Regions from separate parts of the Guptibacillus hwajinpoensis genome, predicted to be linked through region 2. Evidence: a T-box and tRNA genes for the amino acid it is inferred to sense, from the RefSeq annotation. Region 2 holds a T-box; the other holds one or more tRNA genes.
What was found. A T-box is a leader RNA that pairs with one kind of tRNA and senses whether it is charged. The one in region 2 lies ahead of ileS (isoleucine--tRNA ligase), so its partner is inferred to be a tRNA-Ile.

Region 1: it encodes a tRNA-Ile, which carries the amino acid that the T-box ahead of ileS (isoleucine--tRNA ligase) is inferred to sense. The anticodon was not compared.

What each region holds. Positions count from the first base shown of each region.
Region 1 covers NZ_CP156674.1:1,956,709-1,972,781, reverse strand. Annotated here, with positions in the region: gene sigB (RNA polymerase sigma factor SigB) at 1-577, shown strand, start outside; gene ABFG93_RS10275 (SpoIIE family protein phosphatase) at 580-1,182, shown strand; gene ABFG93_RS10270 (Tex family protein) at 1,325-3,505, shown strand; gene cmpA (cortex morphogenetic protein CmpA) at 3,516-3,629, opposite strand; gene ABFG93_RS10260 (SprT family protein) at 3,746-4,198, shown strand; tRNA gene ABFG93_RS10255 (tRNA-Asn) at 4,377-4,451, shown strand; tRNA gene ABFG93_RS10250 (tRNA-Ser) at 4,455-4,545, shown strand; tRNA gene ABFG93_RS10245 (tRNA-Glu) at 4,552-4,626, shown strand; tRNA gene ABFG93_RS10240 (tRNA-Asp) at 4,681-4,756, shown strand; tRNA gene ABFG93_RS10235 (tRNA-Gln) at 4,791-4,865, shown strand; tRNA gene ABFG93_RS10230 (tRNA-Lys) at 4,870-4,945, shown strand; tRNA gene ABFG93_RS10225 (tRNA-Leu) at 4,952-5,036, shown strand; tRNA gene ABFG93_RS10220 (tRNA-Leu) at 5,076-5,161, shown strand; tRNA gene ABFG93_RS10215 (tRNA-Arg) at 5,172-5,248, shown strand; tRNA gene ABFG93_RS10210 (tRNA-Pro) at 5,270-5,346, shown strand; tRNA gene ABFG93_RS10205 (tRNA-Gly) at 5,355-5,428, shown strand; tRNA gene ABFG93_RS10200 (tRNA-Ile) at 5,437-5,513, shown strand; rRNA gene ABFG93_RS10195 (16S ribosomal RNA) at 5,681-7,231, shown strand; rRNA gene ABFG93_RS10190 (23S ribosomal RNA) at 7,500-10,429, shown strand; rRNA gene rrf (5S ribosomal RNA) at 10,585-10,701, shown strand; gene ABFG93_RS10180 (trans-sulfuration enzyme family protein) at 11,111-12,250, shown strand; tRNA gene ABFG93_RS10175 (tRNA-Met) at 12,354-12,430, shown strand; tRNA gene ABFG93_RS10170 (tRNA-Asp) at 12,559-12,634, shown strand; gene thiL (thiamine-phosphate kinase) at 12,839-13,816, shown strand; gene tsaE (tRNA (adenosine(37)-N6)-threonylcarbamoyltransferase complex ATPase subunit type 1 TsaE) at 13,826-14,296, shown strand; gene tsaB (tRNA (adenosine(37)-N6)-threonylcarbamoyltransferase complex dimerization subunit type 1 TsaB) at 14,277-14,972, shown strand; gene rimI (ribosomal protein S18-alanine N-acetyltransferase) at 14,983-15,441, shown strand; gene tsaD (tRNA (adenosine(37)-N6)-threonylcarbamoyltransferase complex transferase subunit TsaD) at 15,431-16,073, shown strand, end outside.
Region 2 covers NZ_CP156674.1:519,981-536,053, forward strand. Annotated here, with positions in the region: gene carB (carbamoyl-phosphate synthase large subunit) at 1-657, opposite strand, end outside; gene ABFG93_RS02590 (carbamoyl phosphate synthase small subunit) at 650-1,738, opposite strand; gene ABFG93_RS02595 (dihydroorotase) at 1,738-3,018, opposite strand; gene ABFG93_RS02600 (aspartate carbamoyltransferase catalytic subunit) at 3,018-3,917, opposite strand; gene ABFG93_RS02605 (solute carrier family 23 protein) at 4,058-5,374, opposite strand; gene pyrR (bifunctional pyr operon transcriptional regulator/uracil phosphoribosyltransferase PyrR) at 5,517-6,059, opposite strand; gene ABFG93_RS02615 (RluA family pseudouridine synthase) at 6,255-7,169, opposite strand; gene lspA (signal peptidase II) at 7,169-7,630, opposite strand; gene ileS (isoleucine--tRNA ligase) at 7,846-10,602, opposite strand; T-box leader at 10,685-10,899, opposite strand; gene ABFG93_RS02630 (DivIVA domain-containing protein) at 10,974-11,492, opposite strand; gene ABFG93_RS02635 (RNA-binding protein) at 11,582-12,355, opposite strand; gene ABFG93_RS02640 (YggT family protein) at 12,355-12,618, opposite strand; gene ABFG93_RS02645 (cell division protein SepF) at 12,640-13,071, opposite strand; gene ABFG93_RS02650 (YggS family pyridoxal phosphate-dependent enzyme) at 13,099-13,776, opposite strand; gene pgeF (peptidoglycan editing factor PgeF) at 13,784-14,611, opposite strand; gene ABFG93_RS02660 (YlmC/YmxH family sporulation protein) at 14,700-14,969, opposite strand; gene sigG (RNA polymerase sporulation sigma factor SigG) at 15,040-15,819, opposite strand; gene sigE (RNA polymerase sporulation sigma factor SigE) at 15,903-16,073, opposite strand, start outside.

The DNA.
Region 1 (16,073 bases), 1.4 Mb from region 2:
TCTTAGACGCTATGATCCGGAGTTTGGGAGAAGCTTTGAATCGTTTGCTGTCCCGACAATTGTTGGTGAAATCAAACGGTTTATTCGCGATAAAACCTGGAGTGTACACGTTCCAAGAAGAATTAAAGAGCTAGGACCACGTATTAAAAAAGCAGTTGAAGAACTAACAAATGAGCTACAACGATCACCTAAGGTGGAAGAACTAGCGGAATATTTAAACGTCTCTGAAGAAGAAGTACTTGAGACGATGGAAATGGGGAAAAGTTATCAGGCCCTTTCCGTTGACAGTTCAATTGAAGCGGATCAGGAAGGCAGCACGGTAACATTACTCGACCTTGTTGGCGATCAAGAACAGGGGTTTGATCTTGTAGATCAACAAATGTTGCTTAAGAAAGCTTTTGCTGTTCTAACTGAAAGAGAACAAGAAATTCTAAATTGCACCTATTTTGAAAACATGAGTCAGAAAGAAACCGGAGAAAAACTCGGTATTTCCCAGATGCATGTGTCTCGCCTGCAGCGTAGAGCGCTCGAAAAGCTTAGACAGGCGATTCGAATTGAACCCACGGAGGCCTTTTAGGTATGATTCATCAGCATGATTTTGAAAAAGTCACTGTTGCTGCGTATCAAAAGCCAAAATCAGGAAATCAGAAGTGTGGGGATAGCTACTACGTAGAGGAGACATCAGATTACTTTATTTGTGCGGTAGCAGACGGGCTCGGAAGTGGTGATCTGGCTAAAGATTCATCACTGGCTGCGATTAATGCTGTGAAAGCACATCAAGATGAAGATGTTGAGTCCTTGATGAAGGTTGCGAACGAAGAGATGAAAGGGAAGCGTGGCTGCGTTCTTTCCATTTTTAAACTTAATCTTCAAACAAGACAGATGGAATTTAGCGGGATTGGTAATATTAGCTTAATCATTTATCAAGCTGATGGGCGCGTTATTCGTCCGATTTCTTACTCCGGTTACTTATCTGGAAAGCTTCAAAAAGTGAAAGTACAAAGAATTGAGTATCCGGTAGGATCTTCATTTGTTACTTTTTCTGATGGGGTCCAGATTAGTTCCAAAAATTACACGATGATAGCAAAGTTTGATTCTGTGCAAGAATCATTTAAGCATTTAACTGACACACTGCCGTCAACGAATGATGATGTTACCTTGCTAGTAGGGAAAACAGTATAGAAAAGCTCTTCCGAGTTAAAAGGGGGGGGCTTTTTTATTTTGGTTATTTGAAGTACCCACCTTTATTTCGAATAAGTAGACTTTCAACTGGTCCCTTTATTCGGTAAACTGATACTAATATTGAAATGGTATACGAGGAGGAATGGTTTTGGAAATCACAGCTGATCAAAAACAAACAGCGCATTTTAAACAGGTGGCGCAAAATCTAACTATATCTGAACGTAGCGTTCGAGAAGTGATTACACTACTTAATGGTGGGAATACAGTTCCATTCATTGCAAGATATCGTAAGGAACTTACTGGTGGACTGGATGAGGTGCAGCTTAGAGACATTCAGGAAGCGTGGACCTATCTACTGAATCTTGAAAATCGAAAAGAAGAAGTTACTCGCCTCATTCAAGAGCAAGATAAACTAACGGTGGAACTGAATACTCAAATTCAGAAAGCCTCAAAGCTGCAGGAGGTAGAAGATCTTTATCGTCCTTATAAGCAAAAGAAGCGAACGAAAGCTACGGTGGCAAAAGAAAAGGGGCTTGAACCTTTCGCGAATTGGATTGTAAGAGAAGGAAAGGGCGATCCAGAGGTTAAAGCCGAACACTATTTATCTGAAGAAAAAGAGGTTACTTCAATAGAACAAGCTCTTCAAGGGGCGAAAGATATTATTGCAGAGCAGATTTCAGATGACGCTGATGCGAGGAAATGGATTAGGACAAAAACATTCCAATATGGAATGCTAGAAACAACGGTGAAATCGGAAGAAGACGATCCCAAGAAAATTTTCGAAATGTATTATACATATCAAGAAGGAATATCAAAAATAGTACCGCATCGAATACTTGCGATTAACCGTGGTGAAAAGGAAGGCATTCTTCGGACGTCAATTACGCCACCGCTTGATTCGATACACGACTATTTACGTAGGAAGATTGTAAAGCATCAACAGGGTCCGTGTATTACACTTCTGGAGGAAGCAATGACAGATAGTTATAAACGGCTTATTCAACCTTCTGTCGAGAGGGAAATCCGTAAGGAACTAACAGAAAGGGCTGAAGATCAAGCGATTCATATATTCTCTGAGAATCTAAAGCACCTCTTGCTCCAGCCGCCATTGAAAGGAAAGCGAGTTCTTGGTGTAGATCCAGCTTATCGAACTGGTTGTAAATTAGCAGTAGTCGATGATACCGGAAAGATGTTGAATGTATCCGTCATTTACCCTACTCCTCCTCGATCTGAAGTTGAGAAAGCAAAGTCAGCAGTCAAGCAGATGATTAGTGACTATGACATTGAAATGATTGCAATCGGGAATGGAACGGCATCTAGAGAAACCGAGCAATTCATCGCAAGCGTCATTCAGGAAGTTGACACAGAAATTGTGTATTTAATTGTGAACGAAGCTGGAGCAAGTGTTTACTCTGCTTCTGAGCTGGCGAGAGAAGAGTTTCCTTCTCTCCAGGTAGAAGAGCGATCGGCTGTTTCTATTGCAAGGCGGGTTCAAGATCCTCTTGCAGAACTTGTTAAAATAGATCCGAAGTCCGTAGGAGTAGGTCAATACCAACATGATGTTTCTCAGAAGAAATTAAACGATCAGCTAACCTTTGTTGTTGAAACAGCCGTTAACCAGGTTGGTGTTAATGTGAATACTGCATCCGTCTCTCTTCTCCAGTATGTAGCCGGCCTTTCACGTACAGTGGCTACAAATATTGTTAATAGGAGAGATGAAGAAGGTAAATTCACAAGTCGTGTTCAATTGAAAAAAGTTCCGAGGCTTGGGGCAAAAACCTATGAGCAGTGTATCGGCTTCCTTAGAATTATGGGAGGAAAGCAGCCACTTGATCAGACTGAGATACATCCTGAAAGCTATGAGGTGACGAAAGCGCTTCTTACTCAAATTCAATGCAACCCTCAAGACATTGGTTCAGATAAGTTGGTTCAGGCTTTGTCGGCTCTATCGATTAAAGAAACAGCATCAGCACTTGGAGTAGGAGAGCCGACGCTAGCAGACATAGTGGCTTCATTACAAAAGCCAGGTAGAGACCCACGTGATGAACTATCTCAACCTATTTTAAAAACGGATGTACTCAAGATGGAAGATCTTGAACATGGGATGGAGCTAGAAGGAACGGTTCGTAACGTTGTGGATTTCGGAGCCTTTGTTGATATTGGAGTGAAACAGGATGGGCTTGTCCATATTTCGAAACTAACAAATCGGTATGTGAAGAACCCGATGGAAGTCGTCCATGTGGGACAGGTTGTAACTGTTTGGGTAGATAGCATTGATCTTAAGAGAGAGCGAATTGCCCTTACTATGCTTAAACCATCATAAAGCACTGCCCTTAGGGGCGGTGTTTTCTTCTATAAAAAAACCAGCATTGGTTAAGTAATTTGATCTGGCGTCTGTCTTTCTCGAAGTAGGCTTGCTTCAGCCGATTTTTAAACCATACAGGCATCAAGAATCTCCTCCTTTAGAAGATGACACTTTCTTTCTGATGTTGTAAATTAGTTTATGATAAGGTGCTTGTATGTGTTCGTTAGGAGAGGAGGGTAGTTTATGAAAGTGGAACGTATGAATAATGATGAACTACAACAAATTGTAGAGACCGTATCCGAAAAATGGTTTAGGCTTCCCTTTCGGCACAAAGCTAAATTTAATTCTCGCCTTAGAACCACAGGAGGACGTTATTTATTGAGATCTCATAATCTCGAATTTAACAGAAAGCATTATGAACAGTTTGGTATGGATGAATTGATCGGTATTATAAAACACGAACTCTGTCATTATCATCTTCACATTCAGAATCGGGGATATAAGCATCAGGATCGAGATTTTAAACTTCTTCTCAGTCAAGTAGGTGGGTCAAGATATTGTCAGGTAGTTCCTGGACAAAGAAGAGTTGAAGCGATTAAGCATACATATGAATGTGCCGGTTGTGGCTCAAAGTATAGGAGGAAAAGAAGAATAGATACGTCTCGGTTCGTTTGTGGAAAGTGTAGAGGCGGGTTAGTTAAAATTTCTTGAAACTTCTCATTGACGGTTAGTATGGTATGTGGTAAATTAATAAAGTCTCTTTAAGAGAACATGTCCAAATCAAATAATTAACGGGTTTGAAAAGTTTTAAAATTCTGTTGACTTTGGTTGTTGGATGCGTTATTATATTAAATGTCGCCGATAATGGAGACGGCAAATCACATACTATTCCACAGTAGCTCAGTGGTAGAGCTATCGGCTGTTAACCGATCGGTCGTAGGTTCGAATCCTACCTGTGGAGCCAAACGGAGAAGTACCCAAGTGGCTGAAGGGGCGCCCCTGCTAAGGGTGTAGGTCGCGCGAGCGGCGCGAGGGTTCAAATCCCTCCTTCTCCGCCATTTTATGGCCCGTTGGTCAAGTGGTTAAGACACCGCCCTTTCACGGCGGTATCACGGGTTCGAATCCCGTACGGGTCACCAACATTTTTTAAAACGTTCAACGTGTTTCATCAACATGATATGTAATCAGATAAAGGTCCCGTGGTGTAGCGGTTAACATGCCTGCCTGTCACGCAGGAGATCGCGGGTTCGATTCCCGTCGGGACCGCCATTAATTTAAATTTAATCCTGATTATATAAAATGTTGGGCTATAGCCAAGCGGTAAGGCAACGGATTTTGATTCCGTCATGCGCTGGTTCGAATCCAGCTAGCCCAGCCATGTTGAGCCATTAGCTCAGTTGGTAGAGCATCTGACTTTTAATCAGAGGGTCGAAGGTTCGAGTCCTTCATGGCTCACCATTTATTGCGGGTGTGGCGGAATTGGCAGACGCGCTAGACTTAGGATCTAGTGTCTTACGACGTGGGGGTTCAAGTCCCTTCACCCGCACCAATTCTTTTATAACTTTAAGTTTTCATCAAGTAACGATGTGCGGTTGTGGCGGAATGGCAGACGCGCTAGCTTGAGGGGCTAGTGGGGGAGACCCCGTGGAGGTTCGAGTCCTCTCAACCGCACCAAATATAATATGCGCCCGTAGCTCAATTGGATAGAGCGTCTGACTACGGATCAGAAGGTTAGGGATTCGACTTCTCTCGGGCGCACCATTTCTTATTTCAACAAAATGTCGGGAAGTAGCTCAGCTTGGTAGAGCACTTGGTTTGGGACCAAGGGGTCGCAGGTTCAAATCCTGTCTTCCCGACCATCAATATTGCGGGTGTAGTTTAGTGGTAAAACCTCAGCCTTCCAAGCTGATGTCGTGGGTTCGATCCCCATCACCCGCTCCAATTAAGATGGGCCTGTAGCTCAGCTGGTTAGAGCGCACGCCTGATAAGCGTGAGGTCGGTGGTTCGAGTCCACTCAGGCCCACCATCTTTTTTTAGAAAGTTGTTGACATCAACTAACACATCATGTTATGATGATTTAGTCGCTGAAAACGGCATTGAAAGGAAAATCGATCTTTGAAAACTGAACGAAACGCCATGTAAGTAGTTGTTTCTACGGAAACAAACATTGTTTTAAAAGCTAGATTAAGCTTTCTATCGGAGAGTTTGATCCTGGCTCAGGACGAACGCTGGCGGCGTGCCTAATACATGCAAGTCGAGCGGAGATTTGGGAGCTTGCTCCCAAATCTTAGCGGCGGACGGGTGAGTAACACGTGGGCAACCTGCCCTGCAGACTGGGATAACTCCGGGAAACCGGAGCTAATACCGGGTAATACATCGCACCGCATGGTGTGATGTTGAAAGTTGGCCTCTGGCTAACACTGCAGGATGGGCCCGCGGCGCATTAGCTAGTTGGTAAGGTAATGGCTTACCAAGGCGACGATGCGTAGCCGACCTGAGAGGGTGATCGGCCACACTGGGACTGAGACACGGCCCAGACTCCTACGGGAGGCAGCAGTAGGGAATCTTCCGCAATGGACGAAAGTCTGACGGAGCAACGCCGCGTGAGTGACGAAGGCCTTCGGGTCGTAAAGCTCTGTTGTTAGGGAAGAACAAGTACCGTTCGAATAGGGCGGTACCTTGACGGTACCTAACCAGAAAGCCACGGCTAACTACGTGCCAGCAGCCGCGGTAATACGTAGGTGGCAAGCGTTGTCCGGAATTATTGGGCGTAAAGCGCGCGCAGGCGGTCCTTTAAGTCTGATGTGAAAGCCCACGGCTCAACCGTGGAGGGTCATTGGAAACTGGGGGACTTGAGTGCAGAAGAGGAGAGTGGAATTCCACGTGTAGCGGTGAAATGCGTAGATATGTGGAGGAACACCAGTGGCGAAGGCGGCTCTCTGGTCTGTAACTGACGCTGAGGCGCGAAAGCGTGGGGAGCAAACAGGATTAGATACCCTGGTAGTCCACGCCGTAAACGATGAGTGCTAGGTGTTGGGGGGTTCCACCCTCAGTGCTGAAGTTAACACATTAAGCACTCCGCCTGGGGAGTACGACCGCAAGGTTGAAACTCAAAGGAATTGACGGGGGCCCGCACAAGCAGTGGAGCATGTGGTTTAATTCGAAGCAACGCGAAGAACCTTACCAGGTCTTGACATCCTCTGACAATCCTGGAGACAGGACGTTCCCCTTCGGGGGACAGAGTGACAGGTGGTGCATGGTTGTCGTCAGCTCGTGTCGTGAGATGTTGGGTTAAGTCCCGCAACGAGCGCAACCCTTGATCTTAGTTGCCAGCATTTAGTTGGGCACTCTAAGGTGACTGCCGGTGACAAACCGGAGGAAGGTGGGGATGACGTCAAATCATCATGCCCCTTATGACCTGGGCTACACACGTGCTACAATGGACGGTACAAAGGGCAGCAACACCGCGAGGTGAAGCGAATCCCATAAAGCCGTTCTCAGTTCGGATTGCAGGCTGCAACTCGCCTGCATGAAGCCGGAATTGCTAGTAATCGCGGATCAGCATGCCGCGGTGAATACGTTCCCGGGCCTTGTACACACCGCCCGTCACACCACGAGAGTTTGTAACACCCGAAGTCGGTGGGGTAACCTTTATGGAGCCAGCCGCCGAAGGTGGGACAAATGATTGGGGTGAAGTCGTAACAAGGTAGCCGTATCGGAAGGTGCGGCTGGATCACCTCCTTTCTATGGAGAATTACGAGGTAACATTGGTTACCAACCTTACATGAGCGTTTCGTTTAGTTTTGAAAGAATGATTTACTTCTTTCAAAACAGGCTAGTCGAAGAAGCAGCAATGCCGATTCGAGTGATAGCCATGTTCCTTGAAAACTAGATAGCATAAACAACGACATCCAATAATTATTATTTTTTTGCGTTAAATCTTTAGTAGTTAGTCACATCTAACGATGTGCATCGACGAAGTTAGAAGCGTTAAGCGACTAATGTAGTCTAAGGTTAAGCTACTAAGGGCGCACGGTGGATGCCTTGGCACTAGAAGCCTAAGAAGGACGGGACGAACACCGATATGCTTCGGGGAGCTGTAAGTACGCTTTGATCCGGAGATTTCCGAATGGGGGAACCCACCATCCGTAATGGGATGGTATCCATTTCTGAATACATAGGGAATGGAAGGCAGACCCGGGGAACTGAAACATCTCATTACCCGGAGGAAGAGAAAGCAAATGCGATTTCCTGAGTAGCGGCGAGCGAAACGGAATCAGCCCAAACCAGAGGGCTTGCCCTCTGGGGTTGTAGGACGTCTCTTTGGAGTTACAAAGGCACGGATAGACGAAGCGACCTGGAAAGGTCCATCACAGAAGGTAACAATCCTGTAGTCAAAATCCGCTGCCCTCCGAGACGGATCCTGAGTACGGCGGGACACGTGAAACCCCGTCGGAATCTGGGAGGACCATCTCCCAAGGCTAAATACTCTCTAGTGACCGATAGTGAACCAGTACCGTGAGGGAAAGGTGAAAAGCACCCCGGAAGGGGAGTGAAAGAGAACCTGAAACCGTGTGCCTACAACTAGTTGGAGCCCGTTAATGGGTGACAGCGTGCCTTTTGTAGAATGAACCGGCGAGTTACGATCCCGTGCAAGGTTAAGCTGATAAGGCGGAGCCGCAGCGAAAGCGAGTCTGAATAGGGCGACAGAGTACGTGGTTGTAGACCCGAAACCGGGTGATCTACCCATGTCCAGGGTGAAGTTCAGGTAACACTGAATGGAGGCCCGAACCCACGCATGTTGAAAAATGCGGGGATGAGGTGTGGGTAGCGGTGAAATGCCAATCGAACCCGGAGATAGCTGGTTCTCTCCGAAATAGCTTTAGGGCTAGCCTCGCGGCAAGAATCTTGGAGGTAGAGCACTGATTGGACTAGGGGTCCTTACCGGATTACCGAATCCAGTCAAACTCCGAATGCCAACGATTTATCCGCGGGAGTCAGACTGCGAGTGATAAGATCCGTAGTCGAGAGGGAAACAGCCCAGACCACCAGCTAAGGTCCCAAAGTATACGTTAAGTGGAAAAGGATGTGGCGTTGCTTAGACAACCAGGATGTTGGCTTAGAAGCAGCCATCATTTAAAGAGTGCGTAATAGCTCACTGGTCGAGTGACGCTGCGCCGAAAATGTACCGGGGCTAAACGTATCACCGAAGCTGTGGATTGTCTTACGACAATGGTAGGAGAGCGTTCTAAGGGCTGTGAAGTCAGACCGAAAGGACTGGTGGAGCGCTTAGAAGTGAGAATGCCGGTATGAGTAGCGAAAGACAAGTGAGAATCTTGTCCGTCGAAAGCCCAAGGTTTCCTGAGGAAGGCTCGTCCGCTCAGGGTTAGTCGGGACCTAAGCCGAGGCCGAAAGGCGTAGGCGATGGATAACAGGTTGATATTCCTGTACCACCTCCTTTCCGTTTGAACGACGGGGGGACGCAGGAAGATAGGGAGAGCGCGCTGCTGGAAATGCGCGTCCAAGCGATTAGGCTGGTGAATAGGCAAATCCGTTCACCGCGAAGGCTGAGTCGTGATGGCGAGGGAAATTAAGTACCGAAGTCCCTGATTCTACACTGCCAAGAAAAGCCTCTAGTGAGGAAAGAGGTGCCCGTACCGCAAACCGACACAGGTAGGCGAGGAGAGAATCCTAAGACGATCGGGAGAACTCTCGTTAAGGAACTCGGCAAAATGACCCCGTAACTTCGGGAGAAGGGGTGCTTCCTCGGGTGAATAGCCCAGGGGAGCCGCAGTGAAAAGATCCAAGCGACTGTTTAGCAAAAACACAGGTCTCTGCAAAGCCGTAAGGCGAAGTATAGGGGCTGACACCTGCCCGGTGCTGGAAGGTTAAGAGGAGGGGTTATCCCTTACGGGAGAAGCTCTGAATCGAAGCCCCAGTAAACGGCGGCCGTAACTATAACGGTCCTAAGGTAGCGAAATTCCTTGTCGGGTAAGTTCCGACCCGCACGAAAGGTGCAACGACTTGGATACTGTCTCAACGAGAGACCCGGTGAAATTATAGTACCTGTGAAGATGCAGGTTACCCGCGACAGGACGGAAAGACCCCATGGAGCTTTACTGTAGCCTGATATTGGATTTTGGTACAGCTTGTACAGGATAGGTAGGAGCCATAGAAGTCGGACCGCCAGGTTCGATGGAGGCGTCGGTGGGATACTACCCTGGCTGTACTGACATTCTAACCCAGCACCGTGATCCGGTGCGGAGACAGTGTCAGGTGGGCAGTTTGACTGGGGCGGTCGCCTCCTAAAGTGTAACGGAGGCGCCCAAAGGTTCCCTCAGAATGGTTGGAAATCATTCGCAGAGTGTAAAGGCACAAGGGAGCTTGACTGCGAGACCTACAAGTCGAGCAGGGACGAAAGTCGGGCTTAGTGATCCGGTGGTTCCGCATGGAAGGGCCATCGCTCAACGGATAAAAGCTACCCTGGGGATAACAGGCTTATCTCCCCCAAGAGTCCACATCGACGGGGAGGTTTGGCACCTCGATGTCGGCTCATCGCATCCTGGGGCTGAAGTAGGTCCCAAGGGTTGGGCTGTTCGCCCATTAAAGCGGTACGCGAGCTGGGTTCAGAACGTCGTGAGACAGTTCGGTCCCTATCCGTCGCGGGCGCAGGAAATTTGAGAGGAGCTGTCCTTAGTACGAGAGGACCGGGATGGACACACCGCTGGTGTACCAGTTGTTCCGCCAGGAGCATAGCTGGGTAGCTACGTGTGGAAGGGATAAGTGCTGAAAGCATCTAAGCATGAAGCCCCCCTCGAGATGAGATTTCCCACAGCATTAAGCTGGTAAGATCCCTTAGAGATGATGAGGTAGATAGGTTCGGGGTGGAAGCGTGGCAACACGTGGAGCTGACGAATACTAATCGATCGAGGGCTTAACCTAAAAACGAAAAGCGAAGTGAGCCATTTGGCTCATGGATCTGGACATATTGGAAAACGTTGTACGTGCTATCTAGTTTTCAGGGAATACCTGAAACAAGGAAGTTTGATTAAGGTGCACCACGTCCTGTGGTGAACATTGAACTAACATCCTGTTAGTCTAGTGACGATGGCGAAGAGGTCACACCCGTTCCCATGCCGAACACGGAAGTTAAGCTCTTCAGCGCCGATGGTAGTTGGGGGATCTCCCCCTGCAAGAGTAGGACGTCGCTGGGCAACTGAAAGAAAGTCAGAGATCAATAGGGTCTCTGACTTTTTTGTATGGGTTTGTACTCGTTTGATTCTTCATGAATAAGCAAAAAGACATCATTGAAAGCTACGTAGGGGTGGGAGAAGCAAGAAATTCGAGGAAGCCAGTGATGACAGACCGGAGTGGATATTCGGAGATCTATGAGGATCTGTCATCGCGCAGCTGACGAAGAAGTTCGTCGTTTATCGCCCTGACAAAAACAGTTGCGTGGATAAACTTCCAAAACATACTATTTTAATAGAAAAACACAAGTATCTTTTAATATTTAGGGGATTTTATAATAGATTGAAAATTTCGACCCGTATTTCTTGATAATCAAACTAATAAGTCGTACAGTTAATGAAAAAGAATTTTGTATAAAGGAAGGGAAAGTAAATGGATTTTCATTTTGACACAAAAGCAGTTCGTTTTCCTAGAAAGACTAAGACAGATACCGTTAGTAAAGTACAACCTATTTATCAAACATCATCGTTTGTATTTGAAGACCTGGATGATCTAGAATCATTTTACGAGGGGAAAAAGGATTACTTATATACACGTGTAAGTAATCCCAATACGGAAGATCTCGGAATGGGCGTAGCAGACCTTGAGGGGGCCCCTAAAGGTCTGGCAACTTCCTCTGGCTTATCAGCTATTCTTGCAGGTGTGCTTTCTGTAGTGAAAGCTGGAGATCATATTGTCGCTTGTGAGGATTTGTATGGTGGCACGTATTCTCTTTTCAAAGAAGAGCTGCCTGACTTTGGAATTGAAGTATCATTTGTCGATTTTACGAATAAGGATGAAGTGGAGAAGGCTATTTGTTCCAATACTAAGCTATTGTATACAGAGTCTGTGACTAATCCACTTCTCCGAGTCGAAGATTTGACCGCGCTTGTTGAGCTTGGGCAAAATCATGAATTGGTTACAATGGTAGATAATACGTTTGCCACACCATTTCTTCTTCAGCCATATAAGCTAGGTATTGATCTAGTCGTACATAGTGCAACGAAGTATATTGGAGGACATAGTGACGTGACAGCTGGCGTTCTTGTGGGACGCGAAAATCTTCTTGCAAAGGCTAAAGCGAAAGTAATTAACCTCGGTACCAATCTGAGCCCATTTGAAGCATGGTTAGGTTGTCGGGGCCTAAAGACAATGAGTGTAAGAATGGAACGTCACGTTAAGAATGCTGCTTTTCTTGCTGAAGCATTAAAAAATGTGGAGGGTATTAAGAAAGTCTACTATCCAGAATATGTTTCAGAGAGAGGAAATGGAGCTATGGTTTCCATTGAACTTGATGAACACTCAAACGTGAAAACGTTCTTTAAATCCCTCGGCTGGGTGAAAATCATTCCGACACTTGCTGGGTTAGACACTACCGTTTCATACCCCATTGGAACGTCGCACCGGACCATCCCGGAAACTACAAGAGAGAAACTGGGTATTAATAAACAACTCGTTCGTATTTCAGTGGGAATTGAAAATGAAGTTGATATTGTAAAAGCTTTTAAAGAGGCTGTTGAAAAATCCCTATAATAGGGATTTTTTCTTTTTTAACTAAAGCTTGCATTCGTTACATTTATCTGGTATAGTATTGTTTGTGTCCTAATAAAGGCACTGCACATATATTATAAATCGTCGCGGGGTGGAGCAGTTCGGTAGCTCGTTGGGCTCATAACCCAAAGGTCGCAGGTTCAAATCCTGCCCCCGCAACCAATTTAAAAATTTTCACTACGTTGAATAAGCTTCTAAGTTAAAATTTATTTGTAGTCCCTTTAGGGGCAACCTAAACTCATAACTTGGTACTATTCCTTTCAAACGTAAGTTTACAAATAATACATACTGGTCTCGTGGTGTAGCGGTTAACATGCCTGCCTGTCACGCAGGAGATCGCGGGTTCGATTCCCGTCGAGACCGCCACTTTTCACTGAGCGATTTGATCGCTTTTTTTTTATACTTTCAGATTAGAATTCCACAAATTTATCCTTTACATTATTGATACAACACAAGTTTTTCTAAACAAATATGTGAATTTACACGTAAGTAAGATAAACTGATAGAAAAAGGACCTTAGGATGAAATTCCTAAGGTTTTTTTATAAAATAGAAAGAGAGATGAGTTTGGTTGAAAGATGAGTTTGCGTTTATTCAATCCATTAAGCCGGCTTATACTTTTCGTGATGAACTAATTCTGGGAATTGGAGATGATGCTGCTCTTTATCACATTGATTCAGAGTGGGATGAGATTGCCTGTGCAGATACAATGGTAGAAGGAATTCACTTTAAGAAAAGTACAATGTCTCCCTTTCAAATTGGCAGGAAGGCGCTTGCTGTTAATATCAGTGATATAGCAGCGATGGGGGGAATTCCATTATTCTATCTTGTTTCCCTTTCTGTTCCGCAAAATGGGTGGTCTTCGAAGCAGCTAAGAGAAATATATAGCGGTTTAAAAGCTATTGGTGATGACTATCAAATGGACATGCTTGGCGGAGATACTGTATCAACTAGAAGTGATCTTCACATTTCAGTAACCGTCATTGGAAAGATAGAGAAAGGTCGTAAGCTTCTTCGTAACAATGCAAGAGCCGGAGATGTTGTATTTCTAACAGGCCCTGTTGGGGGATCTGCAGCAGGTCTATCGTCATTACTTGAGAGTAGATCAAAAGATTCTCCTTATATTCACTATCATCAGGAACCGAATCCGCGAGTGAAAGAAGGAAGAATACTAGCTAAAAGTGGTTATCGGGTTTCGCTCAATGATGTAAGTGACGGTATAGCCAGTGAGTCCCATGAGATATCAGAAGCGAGTGGTGTTTCGATTGTACTGGAACAGGATTTAATTCCTGCTCCTGAAGGTTTTGAGGCTTATTCCTCCTTTAAGCGGTTAAACTGGATGTTAAACGGCGGCGAAGATTACGAATTGATTGGAACAGTTTCAGAAGACAATTGGGAGCATTTAAAGCAGCTTTTTAATGATCATCATGCATCACTATATAGAATCGGCTATGTAGAAGATCAAAGTCCGGGTGTGTGGACGGTATATAAAGATCAAAAATTTAAATTGGATAAGAAGGGCTATAATCACTTCTCATCCAGGGAATAGGTGATTAACATGAGTGGATATGCTTTCATCATGAAGTCTCCGGAAGAAACAATGGCGTTTGGCAAAAAACTTGCTGAAAAGTTAAAGCCGGGATGCGTCTTGACGCTTGAAGGAGATCTAGGTGCTGGCAAGACTACATTTACCAAAGGGATTGGAAAAGGACTTGGTGTTACTAAAGTTGTGAACAGTCCCACCTTTACAATTATTAAGGAATACGAGGGAGCAATCCCTCTCTTTCATATGGATGCGTATCGTCTTGAAGAAAGCGATGAAGATCTTGGATTTAGTGAATACTTTGAAGGTGAAGGAGTGACGGTAGTAGAGTGGGCGAAGTTCATTCAGGACTTGCTTCCAAAAGAGCTTCTCCGTGTTGAAATTTACCACCAAAGAGAATCAGAAAGAAGACTTATATTAAGGCCATTTGGAGATTATTATGAGTCTGTATGTAAGGAGTTGCAGCATGAAAGTACTAGCCATTGATTCTTCTACCTATTGCATGGGCGTCGCTGTCATGGATGGCGATATTATTGTCGGAGAGCTCATTACCAATTTAAAGAAAAATCATTCTATTAGACTGATGCCAGCTATTGAACAATTGCTAGAAGAAGTTAGCATCAAACCGGCTGAGCTTGAAAGAATTGTCGTTGCGGAAGGACCGGGATCTTATACTGGTCTTCGCATTGGAATAAGTATTGCCAAAACGCTTGCATGGACATTAAATATTCCACTTGTGGGGGTTTCAAGCCTCGAAATACTGGGTCAAAATGGCCGCTACTTCAATGGGGCGATTGTTCCCTTCTTTGATGCTAGAAGGGGTCAGGTGTATAAGAGCCTATTTGCGGCAAAGGGTACGCTTGTTGAAAGGAAATCAGAAGACAGCATTGTGTTATTAGAAGATTGGTTGAATGAAAACAAAGACAATCATGACCAATTTTTATTTATTAGTAATGATTTAGTGATCCATCAGAAGCGAATTGAGAAAATCCTTGGCGATAAAGCGTTGTTTTCGCCAGTTAGTAGTTTGTATGCGCGTCCGTCCGATCTTGCGAGATTAGGACGAGATAAAGACCCAGTGGCAGATGTGCATCAGTTTACACCTAATTATGTAAGAATGGCTGAGGCAGAAGCGAAATGGCTCGCTTCACAAAAAAAGTAGGGGATTAAAAATGAACGAAACGGTGTCATTTCGGTCGATGACCGTGGAGGATATAGAAGCTGTTATGCGGATTGAACATGCGACGTTTCCAACGCCATGGAGCAGATCAGCCTTTTATAATGAAATCGTCATTAATCATTTCGCTGCATACCTGCTTCTTGAAGTAGGAGAAGAGATAGCGGGATATTGTGGTGTGTGGGTCATTATCGATGAGGCACATATTACGAACATTGCACTTCATCCTGAGTATAGGGGGAAGAAGCTTGGAGAATCGCTCTTAAAGAAAGCTATTCATTTCGCTAAATCCCGTGGTGCATTAAAAATGACCCTAGAGGTTAGAGTATCAAATACGGTTGCGCAGAACCTTTATCGGAAATTTGGTTTTGAAGAAGGCGGGATTCGGAAAAATTATTATACGGATAATCAAGAGGATGCGCTAGTTATGTGGGTGAATTTAAATGGAAAATAAACAGGAAATAATTCTTGGTATCGAAACAAGCTGTGATGAGACGGCTGTAGCGATTGTTAAAGGTGGCAAAGAAGTAGTCGTAAATGTGGTTGCCTCTCAAATTGAGAGTCATAAACGGTTTGGCGGAGTGGTTCCTGAAATTGCATCTCGTCATCACGTCGAACAGATGACGCTTATTCTTCAGGAAGCGCTAGATGAAGCAGGCTTTACGATGGATGATATTGACGGGATAGCCGTGACGGAAGGACCAGGTCTTGTAGGAGCTCTCCTTATTGGAGTTAATACAGCGAAAGCCCTTGCCTTTGCCCATCAGAAACCGCTCATTGGGACACATCATATTGCAGGTCATATTTATGCGAATCAACTCGTTACAGAACTTGCGTATCCACTCCTTGCTCTTGTTGTGTCAGGTGGCCATACTGAGCTTGTTTACATGCGATCTGAAGGTGAGTTCAAGGTAATCGGAGAAACACGTGATGACGCAGCTGGTGAAGCGTACGACAAGGTGGCTAGAACGTTGAAGCTCCCATATCCGGGAGGTCCTCATATCGATCAACTTGCTCAAGTGGGGACAGCGTCAGTACCGCTTCCACGAGCGTGGCTTGAAAAAGGATCTTATGATTTTAGCTTTA
Region 2 (16,073 bases):
TTCATATTCAATTTCTTTAAATCCAGCGATGCTTTTCTCTAGAAGACATTGTGTTACAGGGCTATATTTCAATCCGCTCGATACTATTTCTTCTAGCTCTTCATCATTGTTCACAATACCACCGCCTGTCCCGCCTAACGTATAAGCCGGCCTGACAATAACGGGATAGCCAATTCTCTTCACAAAGGTATACGCTTCTTCCAGGTTATGAATGATATCACTCTCAGGAACAGGCTCATTTAGATCATTCATTAATGTTCTGAACTGATCACGATCTTCCGCCTGCTGGATCGCATCAAGACTTGTCCCTAAAAGCTCAACATTATAATCATCTAGAACACCGGATTCAGATAGCTCCATCGCAAGGTTGAGTCCAGTTTGACCTCCGAGTGTCGCCAGAAGGGAATCTGGACGTTCTTTACGAATGATGCTGCTTACGAAATCAAGGGTGAGCGGCTCAATGTACACCTCATCAGCAATGGTAGTATCCGTCATAATCGTCGCTGGATTCGAATTTACGAGAATCACTTCATATCCTTCTTCTTTTAGAGCCTGACAGGCCTGTGTTCCAGCATAGTCGAACTCGGCTGCCTGGCCAATGACGATTGGTCCTGATCCAATGACTAGAATCTTCTTGATATCGGTACGTTTAGGCATATGTTTTTTCCCCCTTGAAAGTTGTAATCATTGTGATGAAATCATCGAAAAGTCCGTTCGAATCTTCTGGCCCGGGTGATGCTTCAGGGTGATACTGAACGCTGAACGCAGCGTGCATCGTGTGCTTCACTCCTTCAATTGTTCCATCATTTACAGCGACATGCGTTACTTCTAGTTCTGTCTTTTCCAGTGATGCCGCTTCTACTGTGTAACCGTGGTTTTGAGAAGTGATGGCAACGCGTCCCGTACTCAAGTCCATAACAGGATGATTTGATCCTCGGTGGCCGAACTTCATTTTTTCTGAATCAGCGCCGCATGCGAGTGCAAAAAGCTGATGACCGAGACAGATCCCGAAGAGTGGGATTTTACCGAGAATGCCGTTAATCATCTCAACTGCTTCTGGCACATCCTTTGGATCTCCAGGGCCATTGCTCAGCATGACACCGTCAGGATTCAGTCGAAGGATTTCTTCTGCTGATGTATTGTAAGGGACAACCACTACATCGCATTTTCTTCTTGTTAATTCACGAAGGATACCGTGCTTCATGCCGAAATCCACAAGTACGATACGATAACCTCGACCAGGGCTTGCATAAGGCGCTTTAATCGATACTTGCTGCACCTGATCGCGTTTTAGCGGCGTTTCCCGAAGGTCCTGTGCGATTTTCTCAGGATCAACGTCCATGCTGCACATTTTCCCCTTCAACGTTCCATTGGCACGGATTAATTTGGTTAATTTTCTTGTATCGATACCTTCTAATCCAGGGATGCCTTTCACTCGAAGTAGTTCATCAAGCGTCATTTCATTTCTCCAATAGCTCGGAACTGCTGTCGCTTCTTTTACAATAAGACCGTGGACAGAAGGATTAATCGATTCGAAATCATCTCGATTGATTCCGTAGTTCCCAATCAGCGGGTACGTGAGCGTCACAATTTGTGCACAGTATGATGGATCTGACAAAATCTCCTGATACCCAGTCATTCCGGTATTAAAAACAACCTCACCGCTTTTTTCAATATCGCTCCCAAATGCTTTCCCGACAAATATAGATCCATCTTCTAAAATTAGCTGTCTTTTCATTATTGATCGCTCCCTTTCGCATACACCATTTTTCCATTCACAAATGTATTCACTGGCCACCCTTTACACATCCATCCCGCAAAAGGTGTATTTCTTCCTTTTGACACGAACGTTTCAGGATTGATTTCTTCTTGATGCGATAGTTCGATTAGCGTGAGATCCGCATTCGCTCCAACTTTAAGTGTTCCATGCTTAAGTCCAAATGCGGTCGCTGGTTTAATTGTTAACCAGTCGACGAGCTGCTTTAGCGTAAACTTTCCTTCCTCTACAAAGTTTGTATAGAGAAGCGGAAAGGCTGTTTCGAGGCCAACGATGCCGAAGGGTGCTTTTTCCATTGAGGCTGATTTTTCTTCATGCGAATGTGGCGCATGGTCTGTTGCTATAAAATCAATCGTTCCATCAAGTAATCCTTCAATGAGCGCTTCCTGGTCTTCTTTTGACCGAAGGGGGGGATTCATTTTGTAGTTTGTATCAATTCCCGGAATTTCATCTTCTGACAGAAGCATGTGATGCGGTGTTACTTCTGCGGTTACGTTAATGCCCGCTCGTTTCGCATCACGAACGATACGAACCGACTCTTTCGTACTAATGTGACAGACGTGGTAATGGACGCCCGCTGCTTCCGCGAGCAGCACATCTCTTGCAATATGGACTGATTCACAAACGGACGGAATACCGTTTAATCCATTTTCACTAGAGAAATGTCCCTCATGGACGCTTCCGCCATTAATAAGTGTGTTTTCTTCACAGTGAGCGACGATTGATAGATTCTTTGAAGCAGCACGCTTCATTGCTTCAAGCATCATTCCTGCGCTTTGAACACCTACGCCGTCATCCGTTAAGGCGAATGCCCCGTTTTTGTTAAGAGCATCGAAGTTCGTCAGTTCCTTTCCAAGCTGTCGAGTTGTAATTGAACCATATGGAAGGACACGAACACTCGCGGTTTCTTCAATCCTCTCCATCAACTTCTTCATCGTCTCTTCATTATCCGGAACAGGTCTTGTATTTGGCATAGCTGCAATCGTAGTAAATCCACCTTTTGCAGCTGCTTTTGTTCCAGTTTCAATCGTTTCTTTATGCTCACCGCCCGGCTCCCTTAAGTGGACATGCAAATCCACTAGACCCGGAACTAGCAGGTTTCCTTTCGCATCTATAATATTGTGCTGGTCTGGATCAATATTATGTGAAACTTCCTCAATCTTACCTTCTTTTGAAATGAGTACATCAAGCTTAACAAGCTCTCCAGTTTCATTTAGTAGTTTTGCGTTTTGGATAAGCATTACACGACCATTCCTTTCTGGTTGGGTTGTAAGACTAATTTCAGGCAAGCCATACGAACATAAACGCCATTTTCCATTTGTTTAAAAATGCGTGATCGGTCACATTCGACGAGGCTAGTGTCAATTTCGACCCCTCTATTAACAGGTGCAGGATGCATGATGATACTATGTTTTTGCATTCTCTTTTCACGTTCAATCGTTAAACCATAAGATTCTAAGTAGGTGGAGTGAGCATTGCTTTTCGCCGTATGCCGTTCATTTTGTATTCTTAGTAACATGAGTACATCCGCAAATTCAACCGCATCATCCATTGGCAAGTATGGAAATTCTGAGAGTGTATCATCCTGCCACTCAGGCGGACCCGAGAACACTACGTTTACCCCAAGTCTTTTTAGGACATGAGCATTGGATCGTGCTACCCTGCTGTGCCTGATATCACCAGCAATCACGACATTAAGCCCTTCAAACTGCTTGAACTCCTGACGAATCGTTAAAAGATCCAGGAGAGACTGCGTTGGATGATGACCGCATCCATCTCCCGCATTGATTATAGATAGTGATGTTCGATCAAGAAGCGATTCAAAGTACCGTTCATTTTGATGCCTCACCACAACAGCACTTGCCCCTACCGATTCAAGTGTCTTAATCGTGTCATAAAGGCTTTCGCCTTTCTGTACACTCGATGATGAGGTTTCGAAATTTAACACTTCATATCCCAGCCTCTTTTCCGCTACTTCGAAACTGAATCGTGTTCGTGTGGACGGTTCAAAGAAAAGGTTTGCTACAAAAACCGGGTTATTGCTCTCTTTTTGTTTTCCATTCCGGAATCGTTCAGCCTGCTGCAGGATTTCTTGAATTTCATTAAGTGTCAGAGAAGTCATATCAAGTAAATGCTTCACACCACTCACTCCATTTCCTTAGAAATTTTCATAAAAAATGCACCCTGAGCGTTCTCAGGGTGCAGAAGGATAGACGCGTCCTATGATCGCATCTATCTCCCACCCTTTAAGGTCTCTCAGTACCTTTTTAAAGGATGATGCTATGCAGCTGGTTCTTTATTATCCATTTCTTCTTCAAATATTTTTTCAACTGATGGCTGTGTTTTGCCACCAGGGAGAATCAGATTTAGTGCAATCCCGATGATTGTAGCAAGGGCCATGCCTGCGATTTGAAGGTTATCACTTACTTGTATAAATGCCCCGCCTACCCCAATGACCAGGATAACAGAGGAGATAATCAAATTTCTCTTATCCCCTAGATCAATTTTGTTATCAATAAGCATACGCAGTCCTGATGATGCGATAATTCCGAAGAGCAAGATCGAGACGCCTCCCATGACTGCTGTTGGAATTGTTGAAATGACTGCTGTTACTTTTCCAACAAATCCGAAGATAAGAGCAAGGACAGCTGCTCCACCGATAACAAAGACGCTGAACACACGCGTTATCGCGAGCACACCAATGTTTTCACCATAGGTTGTGTTTGGTGGCCCTCCAAGACAAGAAGCAATCATTGTTGCAACACCGTCGCCCAGTATAGATCGGTGGAGGCCAGGTGTTTTCAAAAAGTTCTTTCCGGCTACTTTACTTAAAACCATTTGATCTCCTATGTGCTCTGCGATTGTTACTACTGCAATTGGCACCATGATGAAGAGAATTTCCCACGAGAACACTTCTGCCGGGTTATAGTCCGCAAAAGGAAGGATAAAGTTCGGCATTTGAAAGAGTGATGCCTCACGAATCGGTGATAAATCAACGATCCCCATGAAGTAAGCGAATGTATAACCAGAAACAATTCCGATTAGGATTGGAATCAGGCTGAAAAACCCTCTTAGAAATATGGAAGCAAGAATGGTGACACCTAGTGTAACGAGTGCGACTGTAATGTGTGTACCACTATAAGATTCTGTTGCAGGGTTATTCATGGCCATATCGATCGCGGTACCGGCAAGGCCAAGTCCGATAACCATAATAACTGGACCAACAACGATCGGTGGTAAAAGTTTGAGCAGCCAGTTCAATCCTAGTGCGCGGATTCCGATCGCTACAAGACCGTAGACAATCCCGGCAAAAAAGCTACCGATCATTGCTCCTTCAGGGCCATGCAAGGACACCGCTGAAATAATAGGTGCGATAAATGCGAATGATGACCCAAGATAAGCTGGAATCCTGCCTTTTGTAATCACCAGGTAAGCTAGTGTGCCCAATCCGCTTGAGACAAGAGCTACGGCCGGGTCAAGACCAACTAGAAATGGTACTAATATCGTTGCGCCAAACATGGCGAATAAGTGTTGAAGACTTAATGTAAGCCAACTTGATGCTTTCGGAACCTCTCGAATGCCTAATGCTTGCTTCATATCTACTTTCCTCCTTGAATGTGCATCCTGTCCGTGCAATAAAAAACTCCTTGCACGGACGCAAGGAGGTACACGCGTTCCCTAACCGGAACGCGTCTCCTCCCTTGCCCGTCTCACTGGACGAACTTAAAGGGAGCACGATTTATGTTTGTGTAATGCTAACCTGATCAAAGTCATCGACTTCCTTCAGGGCAACTTCAATAATTTCTTCATTCGATGTTGGTACATTTTTTCCAACATAATCGGGACGGATCGGCAGTTCGCGATGCCCTCGATCAACAAGCACAGCCAGCTGAATTTGCGATGGACGACCAAGGTCCATTAGTGCATCCATAGCTGCACGGACTGTTCGACCTGTGTAAAGCACATCATCCACCAGGATCACTTTCTGATCTGATACGTCTTTTGAAATGCTTGTTCCTTTGATTAATGGATCTTGATCTTCATTCTTATGGGTAAGATCATCTCGATACATTGTGATATCAACCTCACCAACAGTAATCGCTGATCCTTCAATCTGTTCAATTCGTTCGGCCAGACGCTCAGCAAGGTAGATCCCTCTTGTTTTAATTCCAACTAGCATGGTATTCTCAATTCCTTTGTTTCGTTCTAATATTTCATGAGCAATTCGTGTTAACGCTCTGCGAATCGCCTGGTCATCAAGAAGAATTCTCTTGTTATCCATGCAGGTCACCCCTTTCTCTATCTCTCGTTTACATAAAAAAACCCTTATGCCATGAGAGCAAAAGGGTTTTGGGCATACAACTGTACAGATATCTCGTACATTAGCCATTTTTCCTTTGCAGCCTCACGGGACTGTCGTTAAAGGGTATGCTATTGTCTAATACGATTATGGCAGATAAGGTGAATCAAGTCAACCTCAATCTTGTCTGAGACGCTTGAGCAACCTTTCAATATCTTCAGGAATAGGACATGAGAATTCAAGCCACTCTTCTGAAACCGGATGTCTAAAGCCAAGCAGGCCCGCATGAAGCGCCTGTCCATCAATTGGAAGTGATTTTCTTCTCGGACCGTACTTTGGATCACCTGCGACCGGATGATCAATGTATTTCATGTGTACTCTAATTTGGTGCGTTCTGCCGGTTTCAAGCTGGCACTCAACGTACGTGTACTGCTGGTAACGCTCTAGCACTCTAAAATGCGTGACTGCATCTCGACTATTCTCATCTGTTACAGTCATCTTCTGTCGATCCTGCTTATCACGGCCAATTGGTGCATCAATCGTGCCAACATCGTGCTGAATATTGCCATGAACGATTGCTGTATAGCGGCGGTTTACAGTTTTAGCTTGAAGCTGTTTAACAAGAGATTCATGAGCTCTGTCATTTTTCGCTACCATCAACAAACCGGATGTGTCTTTATCGATCCGGTGAACGATTCCAGGACGGACAACGCCGTTAATCCCACTTAAATCTTTAACCTGGTGCATTAATCCGTTCACGAGCGTACCTCGGGCGTGCCCTGGTGCCGGGTGAACAACCATTCCCCGTGGCTTGTTTACAACGAGAACATCCGCATCCTCATAAACAATTTCAAGATTCAGGTCTTCTCCGACAATTTCAAGCTCTTCAGGCTCAGGAACAGTTACTTCAATTTCATCGCCCTCAGAAGCTTTGTAATTTCCTTTCACAGCTTCACCGTTAACTTGAATATTTTCGTCTTTAATCCATGTCTGCACTTGGCTACGGGACCAGTCGCTTTCATATGATGTGATAAGCTTATCGATTCGCTCGCCTTTTTCTTCTTCCGTTACTTTAAATGTGAATTTTTCCATTAGTTTTCCCCTTTAGCCTGCTTACTTTCAAAAATTGTTCCGATAAAAATAAGAATGACACCAACTACGAGTGATGCATCCGCAACGTTAAAGATCGGAAAGTCATATGAGAAGATAAACGTGTTAACAAAATCCACGACTTCTCCTCTTAGCACTCGATCTATAAAGTTCCCAATTGCTCCTCCAAGTATAAGTGCCAGCGTTACACTGACAAAACGGCTATGGCGATACTGTTGCATGTAATAAATAACCGCTCCAATAACGAAAATCGTAATGATATAAAAGAAAACCATCTGTCCCTGAAGGATTCCAAAGGCTGCGCCCCGATTTCGATGTGAGGTCAGATAAAGAAAGTCGTTAATCAATGTGATGCTTTCTCCATAATCCATCTTCTTGACAACAAGCCATTTTGTCCACTGATCAAGAATAATGATGACAATGGCTATGAGATATTTCCACACGTGCGCTCCTCCGATCAAATGTTACTTCCTATGAAAGTTTAGCACAGCTTGCTTCAGCAGACAATCCAAACTGAATAAGATCGCCTCAATCTGGTGTTCATAGACAACGAAAAGACGCTTTGCTTGGCAAAGCGTCTTTTCTTTTTATCATGTTAGATATGAGTGATTGTTGGCTCACTTACGCAAACGATCGCGGTTTCAACTAACAAAGTTTATTAGTAATGACTTTTAACTGTTTCAGCACAGCTTGCACAGAGTGTTGGGTAGTCGCTATCTGCTCCAACATCTGTTTTTACTTGCCAGCATCGTTCACACGTTTCTCCCTCAGCAGGTGAAACTGAAATGGCTAGTTCTTCATAGACTTTCGCTTCTGCAGGAGCTTCTGACATCGTTCCAGCGACAGATGCAGCAGAGACGATGAACAGTTTTTCAAGATTAGCTACGCCTTCTAACAATTCTTTCGTGCCATTGTCAGCATAAATATGAAGCTCGGCTGTAAGTGATTTACCAATTTTCTTTTCATTTCGTGCTTCTTCAAGTGCTTTTAGAACTTCATCACGAAGCTCCATGACGTGGTCCCACTTTTGCTCGAGGTCCGCTGTACCTTCGAAGATTTCCACTTCAGGCATATCAGAAAGCTGAACGTATTCTTCCTTTTCACCAGGTACATACTGCCATACTTCTTCTGCTGTATGTGGAATGATTGGAGAAAGAAGTTTCGTTAACGCAACAGCCGTCTGATAAAGGACCGTCTGGATTGCACGACGCTTCGGATGATCTTCATGCTCGATATAAAGCGTATCTTTCGCAATATCGAGATAGAATGAGCTCATCTCGATTGTAAAGAAGTTATGAATCGTATTATAAACCGTTAAAAATTGATACTCATCATACGCTTTCTTCACTTTTTCAATCAGATTATTGAGCTTAACTAGCATATATTGATCGAGCTCACCGAGGGCTTCGTAAGAAACCTGATGCTGAGAAGGATCAAAACCTTCTAGGTTTCCAAGCATAAAGCGGAACGTATTCCGAATTTTACGGTACACTTCTGCTACCTGTTTTAAAATATCATCTGACACTCGAACGTCAGCTTGATAATCAGCAGAAGAAACCCAGAGACGAAGAATGTCAGCACCCAATTGCTTCATAACATCATTTGGTACCATCGTGTTACCTAGTGATTTACTCATTTTCTTTCCTTCGCCATCAAGGATAAAGCCATGGCTGAGGACTGCCTTATATGGTGCTTTGCCAGTTACTGCAACAGCTGTTGAAAGGGAAGAGTTAAACCATCCACGGTACTGATCGGAACCTTCAAGATACAAATCAGCTGGACGGGCCAGATCGCTGCGTTCTTCGAGTACAGCCTGGTGTGAAGATCCTGAATCGAACCATACGTCCATAATGTCCATTTCCTTACGGAACTCGCCATTCGGGCTGTGCTCGGATGTATATCCTTCAGGTAGAAGTTCTTTCGCATCCCACTCAAACCAGATATTTGATCCATGCTCACGGAACAAATCTGATACATGTGCAATTGTTTCATCCGTAATGATCGGCTCGTTGTTTTCACCGTAGAACACCGGGATTGGAACACCCCAGGCACGTTGACGGGAAATACACCAGTCTTCACGATCCTTCACCATATTATGAAGGCGGATTTCACCCCATGATGGGAACCATTTCACGTCTGCAACAGCTTGAAGAAGCTCAGGACGAAATTCTTTAATCGAAGCGAACCATTGCTCTGTCGCTCGGAAAATGATTGGCTTTTTCGTACGCCAATCATGTGGATACGAGTGCGTGAAAAACGTAAGCTTAACAAGTGCGCCAACTTCTTCTAGCTTCTCTGTGATTGGTTTGTTCGCTTTATCATAGAACATGCCTTCAAAGCCGGGTGCCTCATCAGTGAATACGCCTTTCTCATCTACAGGACAAAGGATATCGAGCTTATACTTTCTTCCAATTACATAGTCATCCTCACCATGACCTGGGGCCGTATGAACACAACCAGTACCGGCGTCAAGTGTTACATGATCACCAAGAATGACGAGTGACTTGCGATCATAGATTGGGTGCTGAGCCGTTACATATTCAAGCTCGCTTCCTTTCACACGCTTCAATTCTTTTACTTCGTTCCATTCAAACTCATCTTTCAACTGTTCAACAAGCTCTGTTGCCACAACATACTTGTTGCCATCTACTTCGACGACGCTATATTCGAATTTCTCATTTAGTGCGATCGCAAGGTTAGAAGGGATCGTCCATGGTGTTGTTGTCCAGATGATGAATTTCTCATCTCCATCTAATACACCTTTTCCATCCTTCACGTCAAACGCGACATAGATTGACGGGGAACGTTTATCCTGATATTCAATTTCAGCTTCTGCCAAAGCAGATTCTGATGTTGGTGACCAGTAAACGGTTTTTTTATCTTTGTAGATATAGCCTCTTTTCGCCATTTCGCCAAACACTTTAATTTGCTGTGCTTCATACCCTTTATGAAGCGTGATGTACGGATTATCCCAGTCACCTCTTACACCAAGACGTTTAAATTGCTCACGTTGACGGTCCACCTGCTTAAGAGCGTACTCTTCACATTTCTTTCTGAATTCAGCAACCGTTAACTTTTTGCGATCAACGCCTTTTTTCGTTAGCGCCTGTTCGATTGGAAGACCGTGTGTATCCCAACCTGGAACGTATGGTGCGTTGAAACCATTCATGGATTTGTAACGGACAATGATATCTTTAAGAACTTTGTTCTCGGCATGACCCATGTGGATATCGCCGTTCGCATATGGAGGTCCGTCGTGCAGGACGAAGAGTGGCCGATCCTTCGTTCTTTCCTGAACTTTTCCATAAAGGCTGATGCTTTCCCATTCTTTCTGCATGTCAGGCTCTTTATTAGGCAAATTCCCTCTCATCGGGAATTTGGTTTTCGGCATTAAGAGCGTTTCTTTGAAGCTCATGAGCTTTCCTCCTTCAAGTTATAACGACGTACATAAACGATAGGCAGGCTTTATTTAAATAAAAAAAACCTTCTCATCCCTGGAAAGGGACGAGAAGGTTTTCCCGTGGTACCACCCAACTTAAGCGCTAGATGCGCTCACTTTGCATTCGTAACATGAATGATTCGCCGGGGCTTACTTATCGTTCAGCACGGGACTCCGGGGCGATCTTCTCTGATTGCTTAACACCGGGCTCACACCTCCCCCGGCTCGCTTTGTTAAGTAAGAATCAGGTACTCTTCCCATCTTAGTCGATCGTTATTGCTATGTGTAAAATTATAGTGTAAACAAAAATAAGAAGTCAAGTGTATGACAAATAAAATATAAGTGCCCTATGCTTTCTCTTCGCTTTGCTCCTGCTGTTGCTGTTGCTCTTCTTCTTCATCGAAGCGAGCGACGAGTCCATCCCAGTCTTCGTTATTTAGCATTTCAAGCTGGGCTTCAACAAGCATACGAAAACGTGTGCGATAGACGGCTGCTTGCTTCTTAAGCTCTTCATTGTCCATCGAAATCTTTCTTGCTTTCGCAAGAGAATCGTTAATAATGCGATCAGCGTTCTTTTCTGCTTCCTTTACAATCAATTGAGATTCCTTTTTTGCATTCTGTCTAACTTCTTCGGCAGATTCCTGAGCTACGAGAATCGATTTATTTAACGTTTCTTCAAGAATGGAAAAATGACCCAGTCGCTCTTCAAGAAGCTTCACTCTCTCGTTAAGCTCTTTCTTTTCTCTAATTACTGTTTCGTAATCCTTGATTATCTGATCCAAAAATTCATTAACTTCATCTTCATCATAACCGCGGAATCCGCGAGTAAACTCTTTGTTATGAATGTCTAATGGTGTTAAAGGCAATTCAGCCACCTCCGATTTACTCTCTATTCATATACCCGGCCTAACGTATTTCGACAAACCTTTTGGATATTCCTTCTAATTATGACAAACTATTTTCTTATATGATAGGTTATTCGCCATTTATCTCTCTTTGTTTTCCCATCTATTGAAACTATTTTGCTTCTTCCAGAGCCTCTAAGAGATAGATAGTCTCCAGCCCCGACTTCTGAAGAAGGCTGGTTAACGACTTTCCAATTCAGTTTAGCTCTCTCATGTTCAATCATAGTCGCTACTCTGCTTCGTGAAATGTTGTACACTTCGGCGAGAACCGCATCCAACCGAAGACTCGATACCGTTCCTGTTTGCTCTTCCCACTTTGCTTCATGAACATGCACATGAGATAAAGGAATTTCCTCGGGTGAAATGGATGCTTTCCCTGCCTGGTTCAGGTTCATCTTCACAAAATCGGCAATTTCCTTCGCTACAATTAAATGAGCACTGCTTTCCTGCACTATAATGTCACCGAATTTGTCTCGCTTTAAACCAAGTCCCATCATCGCACCCAGTAGATCAGGATGAGTTAGGGAAACGAACTTAGCTGGATATGTAATTTCAAATGCAGTTAACTCGAAGTCCTCTGGAGAAACCTCCAGATACGGAGGAACGAGCAGTGCACGCTGTCGCTCTGTCCCCGCCACTCCCCCTGAGAAAAACAGGCGAACATCAGGATGATTCCCTATAATTAGTTTAACTATATCCTGCTCTCGAGGATCTAGGAAATCCGTTAGTTTCGGCACATATCTTTCCTGCACTTCATCCTGCCACTCAAGGACGCGATCCACAAATGTCCGTTCTTCTGGACGGTAATGTTCGTAAATAGACATTAGCCAATCATATTAAAGAGAGCAACAATGCCGTATTGAGCAAACTGAAGAGCAAAAATCGCTACGATTGGAGAAATATCCAGCATACCGCCAATTGGTGGGATAATCTTACGGAATGGAGCAAGGTAAGGCTCTGCTACGGAAGCGATCATCTTTCCAATCGATGATTCTCTAGCGTTTGGAATCCATGACATGAAAATGTAGATAATCAAGATCCATGTGTAAATTTGTATGGCCCCAAGTAAAATTGATGCAATGTTCAAATTGTTCACCTTCCTTAATGGTTATTCATAAATTTCATCAGTGATGTTGCCAGAAATCTCAACGTTATCCGGTGTACATAAGAACGTTTCCGGACCGAGCTTTTGAATATCGCCCCCCACAGCATAGACAGTCCCGCTTAGAAAATCAACAATTCGTCTTGCCTGATCTTGAGGAATGCGTTGAAGGTTCATGACCACAGATTTACGATTCTTTACGTGATCAGCAATATCCTGAGCTTCAGCATACACTCTTGGCTCAACCAGTACAACTCTTGAGTTCTTTTGAACGCTTTGAAGGCTAACCACATTTTGTTTACTTTGCTTTCTGGCTGCTCTTGTTTGCTCCTGCTCTTCTTCTTCCTCCATGTATAGATCTTGCTCCTGATGCTCATCCAACTCTATTGTTTCATCATCAAGTTCAAAGAACTGTTTAAATTTCGTTTTAATACCCAATTCCCTGCACCTCCTGGAGAGCTTATTTTATTTTTCATTACCAACGAGTGATGAACCGATTCGTACGAAAGTTGCACCTTCTTCAACTGCTATTTCGTAATCATTAGACATGCCCATGGATAACTCCGTGCATGGCGCATGCTCGACTGAAAGCTTCTTTACACTGTCGCCAAGCTCTCGCAACCTTTGAAATACGCTTCGAATCTTATTTGTATCCTCTGTGTTTGGTGCCATCGCCATTAACCCAACCACTTTAATCAGCGGATAATCTGTCAGCGATTGAATAAACGGAATTGTCTCATCTGGTGACAACCCGTGCTTGGACTCCTCACCAGAAACGTTAACCTGAACAAAGCACTTTATTTCACGTTTGGCACGTTTTTGAATTTCTTTCGCGAGCGATCGGCGATCAAGAGAATGAATATAATCCACGTAAGGAAGAACTTCCTTCACTTTGCGAGACTGAAGCGTGCCTATGAAATGCCATTTCGGATAAGAGCCTAATGCTTCCACCTTCTCTAACAGTCCATCAACACGACTTTCACCAAAATGGTTAATTCCAGCATCGAGTGCCTCTTTTGTACGGTACACACTCACATATTTCGTAACCGCTACGACGTTCACACGATGAGCATCCCGGTTCGAACGTTCTGCTGCCGCTTTGATATTTGCTTCAATTGTAGCTAAATTTCCTTTTACATCCACGTTAATGTTATACCTCCCCGAGTCCTATGTAGCCCATCATTCTTCCAGTCCTGCCTTTCTCATTACGATGAGAAAAGAACAGACTGCTGCAGCTTGTACAATAGTCACTAGTGGCAATATGATTTTCTTGGATCCCTGCTTTACGCAGAAGTGACCGGTTAACAGCTTTTAAATCAAGCTGAAATTTCCCATTTGGTTTCGAAACAAAAAAGACTTCTGACTCTTCCACAACTGTTTTCACCTGGTCGATCACACCGTCATCGACTTCATAGCAGCACTTTCCTATTGATGGACCGATAGCAGTATAAATATCTTCGCTCGTAATGCCGTCAGCTTTCCACGCTCGAATCATCTCTCCTGCAATATCTTTCGTCGTACCTTTCCAGCCTGCGTGGGCAATTCCAACTCTTCCCACTGAAGGTGCATAGAAGAAAAGTGGTACACAATCAGCATATAACGCTGTCAAAAGCACATCATGATCATCTGTATACAACCCATCAACGTCTTTTATCGCATCTTTATGGTCTCTTACTCCGCGTCCGCAGTCACTAGTTGACACCTTTGCAAGTAAAGCGCCATGTACTTGTTCTCCAACGACCCAGTGATCAATCGGATAGTCGATCGCGTTTCCCAGCGTCATTCGATTTGATAGAACATCTTCAGGTTGATCCTGTACATGGAATCCAAGATTCAAGCTGGAAAACGGAGCCTGGCTTACTCCGTTTTTACGGGTTGAGAAGCCTGCAGTTAGCGCATGCCCCCGATCAGCTTTATCTGAAAACGAAAGTGCCAGTGATGTCATGGATACTGTATTCTGAAATGGTTCTTTCCCCACAATTGCACCCCTTTAATACCTGATCATGTTTATACCCTATTTTATCATAATATGTTGAATCTAAGGGATATAGATTGTGAGTTCTTCTTTACGATTCTTTTTGATATGGTTCCGCGTCAGCCGTATCATAGTGTCTGACTAAAATGACATCTGAACCAATTTTAACAATATTACGCCAGGGAATCACTACGTCACTTTCACGGGCGAAAAGGCCCATCATCTTACCTGAGCCCGGAATCACAATCGCTTCTATTTTCCCAGTCGTTAAATTAATCTCTAAATCAGCAATGTGACCAAGTTTTTTCCCATTCGAAACATTGACAACATCTTTTACTTGAAACTCAGAAATTTTTATCATCACGCACCCACCTTTCACTTCATTATATGAAAACTAGGCAAAAGAAAAGACCTGTTTCACAGGTCTCATTCTAACTTTGAATATTTTTGTTCATTTGATTGATAGCTGCCTTCTCAAGCCTTGATACCTGTGCCTGAGAAATTCCGATCTCATCAGCCACTTCCATCTGTGTTTTCCCCTGAAAAAATCGCATCTGGAGAATCATATTTTCCCTTTGATTTAGCCTCGTCATTGCTTCTTTTAAAGCGATGTCCTCGAGCCATTGGACATCCTTTTGTTTGTCATCACTAATTTGATCCATTACGAAAATGGGATCGCCACCGTCATTATAAATTGGTTCAAACAATGAAACAGGATCCTGAATCGCATCCAGTGCAAAAACAACTTCTTCTTTCGTCACACCCAATTCTTTCGCAATTTCAGTAGGATTTGGTTCTCTGGCATGTTTCGTCATCAATTTATCCCTAACCTGGAGGGATTTGTAGGCAATATCCCGCAGTGATCGTGATACTCTTATCGGATTATTATCACGCAAGTAACGCCTGATTTCACCGATAATCATCGGTACTGCATACGTAGAGAATTTCACGTTTTGCGATAAATCAAAGTTATCTATGGATTTCATCAGGCCAATGCAACCGACCTGGAACAAGTCATCCACATACTCCCCTCGATTATTAAACCGCTGAATGACGCTTAGAACAAGGCGTAAATTGCCATTCACCAGTTCCTCGCGAGCAGAGATATCTCCTTCCTGCATTTGCTTAAATAGAACTCTCATTTTTTCATTTTTTAATACTGGAAGTTTGGAGGTATCTACTCCACAAATCTCGACTTTGTTTCGTGTCAACTCTTTCCCTCCTCATCGGAGATGCTGTCAAAGTAAAGTATCTCCGCGAGTGGGAATTTTATGCATCTGTCAGAACAGGATGCTTAGACCATTTTATTAAATTCTTTTCGAAGTCGCTTAATGATGCGCTTTTCAAGCCTTGAAATATAAGATTGAGAAATTCCAAGTAAGTCGGCTACGTCTTTTTGCGTTTTCTCTTCCTCTCCCGCCAGACCAAACCGTAGTTCCATAATTTGTTTTTCCCTGGCATTAAG